Linked DNA regions of Thiorhodovibrio winogradskyi. Each later gene encodes a partner of the first gene's protein in a complex. Links are inferred from orthologs where the notes say so. Each region holds a gene or a part of one and is shown on either strand. Other genes may lie near its edges. The genes, in order: uvrA and mfd.

Region 1 (3,741 bases):
GGCCAGCACCGAGGGTTCTTCGGTGACATGCAGTGGCTGGAAGCGCACATCCAGGCCTTCTGCGGCGAGTTTGCCGGCGGCGGTTTGGCCCTCGGCCTCACGGCGTGCGGTCAGTACAACGCGATGGCCGCGTGCGGCCAGTTGGCGGCAGGTTTCAAGCCCTAGTCCGCGATAGGCGCCGGTCACGACGGCGACGGGTTCGGTAGCCATGGGCGATCTCCTTTATTGTGGTGCCATTTGCTGGTCTGGCTAGCCTCTGGGCTAGAACGCCAGTATAGCAGCCGCATCTTTAAGGCATGGTTGATTGAATTGGGTACTATAGCGATCCACTACATGGCCTTTTTTGCGAGGATCTTTTTTGCAAGCTCTTTTTGCAAGGAGTCGTCACTTCACCTGATGGATAAAATCCGCATCCGCGGCGCGCGTACCCATAATCTCAAGAATTTCGATCTCGACCTACCGCGCAATCGCTTGGTGGTGCTGACCGGGCTGTCCGGCTCGGGCAAGTCCTCGCTCGCCTTCGATACCCTCTATGCCGAGGGCCAGCGGCGCTATGTCGAGTCGCTCTCGGCCTATGCGCGCCAGTTTCTGTCGCTGATGGAAAAGCCCGATGTCGATCATATCGAGGGGCTGTCCCCGGCCATTTCCATCGAGCAGAAAACCAGCTCGCACAATCCGCGCTCGACAGTCGGTACCATCACTGAGATTCACGATTATCTGCGCCTGCTGTTCGCGCGCATCGGCACGCCGCATTGCCCGGAACATGACGAGCCGCTCGCGGCGCGGACGGTGACGCAGATGGTGGATCAGATCCTGGCGCGCCCCGCGGGCGAGAAACTGATGTTGCTCGCGCCCATCGTGACAGATCGCAAGGGCGAGTATCAGGCGCTGTTCGCCGAGTTGAATGCCCAGGGATTCGTGCGCGCGCGCATCGACGGGGTCTTGTGCGAGCTTGATGCCCCGCCGGCGCTGGAGGCCAAGGCGCGACATGCTGTCGAAGTGGTGGTGGATCGCTTCCGGGTGCGGGCGGATCGCGCCCAGCGCCTGGCCGAGTCGCTCGAGACGGCGCTGGCGCTCTCGGGTGGCCTGGTACGCCTGGCGCCCATGGAGCCTGAATCGGGCATTGCCGAGACCACCTTCTCGGCCAATTTCGCCTGCCCCCGGTGCGGCTATAGCCTGAGCGAGCTGGAGCCGCGCCTGTTTTCCTTCAATAACCCGGCCGGCGCCTGCCCGGCCTGCGATGGGCTGGGGCATGAACTGTTCTTCGACCCCGATAAGGTGGTGCGGGAGCCGGCGCTCAGCCTGGCCGAGGGCGCCATTCGCGGCTGGGACAGCAATAATCGCCATTACCATCGCATGCTTGAGGCGCTGGCCGCGCATCTGGGTTTTGATCTCGCCACGCCCTGGCACGCACTGCCGGAGGCGATTCAAACCCAGGTGCTGCGCGGCACCGGCGCGGACAAGCTCAAGCTCAAGCTGCCGCACGAGCGCGGCGGCGGCAAGCAACGGGTGTTCGAGGGCGTGCTGCCGATGCTGGAACGGCGCTATCGCGAGACCGACTCGACCTTGGTGCGCGAGGAGCTCGGGCGCTATCTGTCGCGCCAGCCCTGCCCGGCTTGCCAGGGCACGCGGCTGAACCGCTCCGCGCGCCAGGTGCGCATCGCGGGCCAAAATCTGCCCGCATTGTCGGCACTGCCGGTGGCCGAGTGTCTGCGCTGGTTCGAGATGCTGGAATTAACCGGCCAGCGCGCAGCCATCGGCGAGAAAATTCTGCGCGAGATCATCCAACGGCTGCGCTTTCTCGCCGATGTCGGCTTGACCTATCTCAGCCTGTCGCGTGGCGCGGATACTCTGTCCGGCGGCGAGGCGCAGCGCATCCGCCTGGCCAGCCAGATTGGCGCCGGGCTGGTGGGGGTGATGTACATTCTCGACGAGCCCTCCATCGGCCTGCACCAGCGCGACAACGCTCGATTGCTCGAGACGCTCAAGCGGTTGCGCGACAGCGGTAACACGGTGATTGTGGTCGAGCATGACGAGGAGGCCATGCGCACGGCCGACCAGATCGTCGATCTCGGCCCGGGCGCCGGGGTGCTGGGCGGGCGCATCGTCGCCCAGGGCACCGCCGCCGAGATCATGGCCGAGCCCGAGTCGCTGACCGGGAAGTATCTGTCTGGCGCGCGCCGCATCGAGATTCCTCCCCAGCGCCGCGCGGCGGACGGCGAGCGCTGGCTGCGACTGCTCGGCGCACGCGGCAACAATCTGCGGGAGATCGACATCGCCATCCCAGTCGGCACCTTCTGCGCCATCACCGGCGTGTCGGGCTCGGGCAAGTCCACCCTGATCAACGATACCCTCTACCCCATCCTCGCGCGCGAGCTGCATCAGGCTAGCACTCAGGTGGCGCCTTATCGCGAGCTGCGGGGGCTCGAGCATTTCGATAAGGTCATCGATATCGACCAAAGCCCGATCGGGCGCACGCCGCGCTCCAATGCCGCGACCTATACCGGGCTCTTTGGCCTGGTTCGCGAGCTGTTCGCCGCCGTGCCCGAATCGCGCGCGCGCGGTTACGGCGCCGGGCGCTTCAGCTTCAATGTGAAAGGCGGGCGCTGCGAGGCCTGCAAGGGCGATGGCCTGATTCGGGTGGAGATGCACTTTCTGCCCGATGTCTATGTGCCCTGCGATGCTTGCGGCGGGCGGCGCTACAACCGCGAGACGCTGGAGATTCGCTACAAGGCCAAGACCATCGATGAAGTGCTCAATCTCACCGTGGCCGATGCGTTGGAGTTCTTCGCCCCGGTGCCCCTGCTCAAGCGCAAACTCGACACCCTGATGAGCGTCGGCCTGTCCTACATCAGCCTCGGGCAGAGCGCGACGACGCTCTCTGGCGGCGAGGCCCAGCGTATTAAGCTCAGCCGCGAGCTGTCGCGCCGGGATACCGGGCGCACCCTGTACATTCTGGATGAGCCCACCACCGGCCTGCACTTCGAGGACGTACGCCATCTGCTCGCCGTGCTGCATCAGTTGTGCGAGCGCGGCAATACCGTGGTGGTGATCGAGCATAATCTGGATGTGATTAAAACCGCCGACTGGGTGATTGATCTCGGCCCCGAGGGCGGTGACGGTGGTGGGCGGGTGGTGGCGAGCGGGACGCCCGAGGCTGTTGCTGCCTGCATCAGCTCCATGACCGGACAGTTCTTGCGGCCCTTGCTGAATGGGCGGTCGCCGGTCCGTTAACTGATCGGGTGAATCTATTCGTCCGCCAAGTCGATCTTCGGCGACGCATGGCCGGGTTGCACAAAGTTGCGAGTCAGGTAAGCTTAGATACGAACCAAAAAACCTCCTGGTTTCGTGCGGTATTGACGGCGAAACAGGATGCAGCCCCAAAGGAGAAAGTCCATGATTGATCAAAAACGTAGAAAGCTTTTGAAAGGTTCCCTGGGTGTTGGCCTGGTGGCGGGTGCCGGCCTGCTGAGCCCGCAAGCGCTGCTGGCAGCCTGGCCCGAGGCGGCTTTTACGGCGGAAGACAAGGCCGCCGCAATGAAGGATCTGCTCGGTTCCGAGACCTTCGAGAACAGTGATGCCGTCAAGATTGAAGCACCACCCGTTGCCGAGAACAGCGCGGCAGTGCGGGTGACCGTCTCGACGGATCTTGAGGATGCCAAGTCAATCACGATTTTCGCGGCCGGAAATCAGAGACCGCTTATTGCCTCCTTCGAGTTGCCCGAGCATGCCGTGCCCTAT
Region 2 (4,393 bases), 4.1 Mb from region 1 along the record:
ACCACCTCGCCGGCGGTCATGGGCAGCAAGACCACACCCTTCTCGGTTGGTACCTTGGCGATTTCCTCATCGTTCATCGCGGCATCGGAAGCCGCGAAATCCACTGTCTCGGCGATGAATGCGCGAATGCCGGCACCCGAGCCAACGGCCTGGTACTGAACCTGAATACCCTTGTTTTGCTTGCTGAAATCCTTGGCCCACTTGGCATAGAGCGGGAAGGGAAAGCTCGCGCCCGAGCCGTTGAGCTGGGTCTGTTGAGCGCTGGCGAGCGGCGCAAAGGCCAAGGCAGACAAGGTGACGGACAGACCACAGGCCGCAAGGGTGCGACGGGTAAAGCTGGCGAGAGCCATGAGGACACCTCCAAAAATGGACTAACAAGAGCAGCAAATGAAAAAACAGCCTTGCATTGTCCAAATCCAGGCGTCTTTGTCTGTGAATTTTTGGTTACCTTCGTCGGCATGACCGCGCTCGGCGGTTTCATGCAGCGGCAACCTGGCTGTGCGAAAATGCCGCGCTTGAGACTAGCCTATTCCGTCATTGCCCATGCCTGCCGCCCTTTCCGAATTCTCTGTTCCCGGTGGGAACATCGCGCAACAAAAGCCCGCCACCTTGTCGCCACTCCAGCCACCCTTACCACAACCGCCTTCTGAGCGCCTGCTTTGGGGGCGGCTCCATGGCGCCGCGGCGGCGCTGGCCATCGCCTCCGCCGCGCGTCAGGCCAATTGCCCGCTGCTGGTGGTGGTGCCCGACATGGCGGCAGCCAATCGGCTGCATGCCGAGTTGCCCTTTTTCCTTGAGGATTCGCGCGATGGGGAGAGCGGGACTCTGCCCGTGTGGCGTTTTCCGGACTGGGAAACCCTGCCCTATGATCTGTTCTCGCCATTGCCGGAGCTGGTCTCCGAGCGGCTGCTGACGCTCTACCGCTTGCCGCAACTCGAGCGCGGGGTGCTGCTGGTCCCGGTCAGCACCCTGATGCAACGCTTGCCACCGCGCCACTATATCGAGAGCCAGGCCCTGGTGCTGTCGATCGGCGACCGGCTGGACCTGGATCACACCCGCGCGCGCCTGACCGAGGCTGGCTATCAGTGCGTGTCCCAAGTCATTGCCCATGGCGAATTCGCGGTACGCGGCGCCCTGCTGGATATTTTCCCCATGGGTCGCGATGAGCCGCTGCGCATCGACCTGTTTGACGATGAGATCGAATCCATCCGCACCTTCGACCCCGACAGTCAGCGCTCCATTGCCAAGCTGAAGTCGGTGCGTATGCTGCCGGCGCGCGAGTTCCCATTCACCGAGGAGGCCATCAGTGCCTTTCGCCAGCGTTACCGCGCCGCCATCGACAGCGACCCGAGTGCCAGCCTGATTTATCGCGAGGTCTCCGAGAGCCGGCTGCCGGGCGGCATCGAGTATTACCTGCCGCTGTTTTTCGATGCGACCGCGACGCTGTTCGATTATCTGCCCAGGCCCACCCTGACGTTCGAGAACGGCGAAGTGCGCGAGGCGGGCGCGGCCTTCATCGAGACGGTCGCCAGCCGCTACGAGCAGCGCCGCCATGATGTTGAGCGTCCCATTCTGCCGCCGCGCCTGCTCTATCTGGACGCCGACGAGCTGTCCGGCAAGCTGAATGACCGACCGGGGGTGTGCTGGCAAAGCGCCGAGGTGGCTCAGCGGCGCAAAGGCTATGCGCGGGTGGTGAACTTCGCAACCGCCGGAATGCCTCCGCTGCCGATTCAGGCGCGCAGCGCCGAGCCGGCGGCAGCCTTGCAGGCGTTTCTCGGCGAGCCTGACCGGCGCGTGCTCTTTGTTGCCGAGAGCAGCGGCCGACGCGAGATGCTGCGTGATCACCTGCACGGCTTCGGCATTCAGCCCGCGGCGGTGGCGAGCTGGGCCGAGTTCCTGACAGGTCAGGATACCATCGCCATCACAGTCGCCCCGATCGAGCAGCCGCTGCTGCTGGAAGACAGCCAGCTCGCGCTGATCACCGAGACCCAGCTCTACGGCGAGCGGGTGCGCCAGGAGCGCCGCCGGCGCAAGGCGGGACCAGACGGCGATGCGGTGGTGCGCAATCTGACCGAACTACATCCAAGCGCGCCCGTGGTGCATGAGGATCATGGTGTGGGACGCTTTCTTGGACTACAGACGCTGAAGGTCGGCGGCAACCAAGCAGAGTTTCTCGCCCTTGAATATGCCGGCGGCGACAAGCTCTATGTGCCGGTCAGCTCGCTGCATCTGATCTCGCGCTACACCGGCACCTCGCCCGAGAATGCGCCGCTGCACAAGCTCGGCAGCGACCACTGGGACAGGGTCAAGCGTAAGGCGGCGCAGAAGGCGCGCGATGTCGCCGCCGAGTTGCTCGACATTTACGCTCGCCGCGCCGCCCGCCAAGGGCATGCCTTCGGCGATCCCGGAGCCGAGTATCGTGACTTCGCAGCCGCCTTTGCGTTTGAGGAAACACCGGATCAGGAGCGCGCCATCGAGGCGATTCTGACCGACATGGCCAATCCCAAACCCATGGATCGGGTTGTCTGCGGCGATGTCGGTTTCGGCAAGACCGAGGTGGCCATGCGCGCGGCCTTTGTCGCCGCCAATGGCGGGCGCCAGGTGGCGGTACTGGTGCCCACCACATTGCTCGCCGAGCAGCATTACCAAAACTTTTCCGATCGCTTTGCCGACTGGCCGATCCGGATCGAGAGCCTGTCGCGCTTCAAGACCGCCAAGGAGGTGAAAAAAGTCACCGACGGACTGGCCGCCGGCACCATCGACATCGCGGTTGGCACCCACAAGCTCCTGCAGCCATCGATCAAATTCAACAACCTGGGCCTGGTCATCATCGATGAGGAACATCGCTTCGGCGTGCGCCACAAGGAGCAGCTCAAAAGCCTGCGCGCCGAGGTCGACATTCTCACCCTGACCGCCACGCCCATCCCACGCACGCTCAATATGTCCATGGCCGGGATGCGCGATCTGTCCATCATCGCCACGCCACCGGTTGAACGCCATCCGATCAAAACCTTTATCTCCGTCTGGAATGACAATCTCATCCAGGAGGCCTGCCAGCGCGAGATCAACCGCGGTGGGCAGATTTATTTTCTGCACAATGAGGTCGAAACCATCGAGAACATGGCGCAGAAGCTCGAGGCCCTGGTGCCGGATGCGCGGGTGTCGGTGGCCCACGGTCAGATGCGCGAGAAGGAACTCGAGCGCGTCATGCGCGACTTCTACCACAGACGTTTCAATCTGCTGGTGTGCACCACCATCATCGAATCCGGCATCGACGTACCCAGCGCCAACACCATTCTGATCAACCGCGCCGACAAACTGGGTCTGGCGCAGTTGCACCAATTGCGCGGCCGCGTCGGACGTTCGCACCATCGCGCCTATGCTTATCTGATCACCCCACCGGCCAAGAGCATGACCGCGGATGCCAAAAAGCGCCTGGAGGCCATTGAATCACTCGAAGACCTTGGCGCCGGCTTTACACTGGCCACCCACGACCTGGAAATCCGCGGCGCCGGCGAGCTGCTGGGCGAGGAGCAATCCGGGCAGATTCACGAAGTCGGCTTCACGCTTTACATGGACCTGCTCGAACGCGCCGTACAGGCACTCAAGGCCGGGCGCACGCCGGAGCTCGACCGTCCGCTCGACCATGGCGCCGAGATTGATCTTGGACTACCCGCACTGCTGCCAGACGACTACCTGCCCGACATCCACACGCGATTGATCACCTACAAACGCATCGCCAGCGCCGCCGATACCGATGCGCTCAAAGAGTTGAAAGTCGAGATGATCGACCGCTTCGGCCTGTTGCCCGAACCGGCCAAGAATCTCTTCACCATCACTGAACTGAAGCTCAAGGTTCAGCCCTATGGCATCCGCAAGATTGAGGCTGGCCCCAAGGGCGGGCGGATTCTCTTTGGCGACGCGCCTAAGATCGACCACATGCGCCTCGTGCAATTGATCCAAAGCCGGCCCAAGGAATTCAAGCTCGACCCGATCGGAAAAGGGGCCGCCGGCGCACTGCGCTTCTACCGCGACATGCCCGAGGGCGACAAGCGCGCGACCCAGGTCAATGCCATTTTCGCGCAATTGATCGGGCAGAGCTGAGTGCTGTTTTGCATCACCTCACAAAGCCTTAGGCTCGAAAAGCGAAACACCCTCACCCAATCCCCCGAGAGCCCACGCAAGTAGGCCGGCCATGAATGCTATCAACGCCGATCTCGGCGCAATGATCAATGCCATGATCGCCAATGGAGAAGACAGCTTCACCCAGTTCAAACGAAATATTCACGACGCCAAGAAACTCGCCGAGGAATTGGTGTCCTTCTCCAACGCCGAGGGCGGGGTGATTCCAACATCGCCTCGTTCGAGATCCTCAATCCCAACATCGAGCCCA

The links.
Region 2: the proteins of uvrA (region 1) and mfd are in contact, whole or in part, in a crystal structure (PDB 4DFC), measured with the Escherichia coli proteins. The link is inferred for Thiorhodovibrio winogradskyi from one-to-one orthologs.

What each region holds. Positions count from the first base shown.
Region 1 is NZ_CP121472.1:225,520-229,260, forward strand. What follows is about bases 1-3,434. They hold uvrA (excinuclease ABC subunit UvrA), read left to right. Parts: upstream 1-396; coding sequence 397-3,234; downstream 3,235-3,434. Other genes in these bases: Thiowin_RS01230 (SDR family oxidoreductase), read right to left, coding at 1-210; soxY (thiosulfate oxidation carrier protein SoxY), read left to right, coding at 3,397-3,434. In the rest of the region: more of soxY, read left to right, coding at 3,435-3,741. UniProt on the Escherichia coli protein: The UvrABC repair system catalyzes the recognition and processing of DNA lesions. UvrA is an ATPase and a DNA-binding protein. A damage recognition complex composed of 2 UvrA and 2 UvrB subunits scans DNA for abnormalities.
Region 2 is NZ_CP121472.1:4,326,130-4,330,522, forward strand. Bases 219-4,304 are described here. They hold mfd (transcription-repair coupling factor), read left to right. Parts: upstream 219-543; coding sequence 544-4,104; downstream 4,105-4,304. Other genes in these bases: pstS (phosphate ABC transporter substrate-binding protein PstS), read right to left, coding at 219-350. Also shown: more of pstS, read right to left, coding at 1-218. UniProt on the Escherichia coli protein: Couples transcription and DNA repair by recognizing RNA polymerase (RNAP) stalled at DNA lesions. Mediates ATP-dependent release of RNAP and its truncated transcript from the DNA, and recruitment of nucleotide excision repair machinery to the damaged site.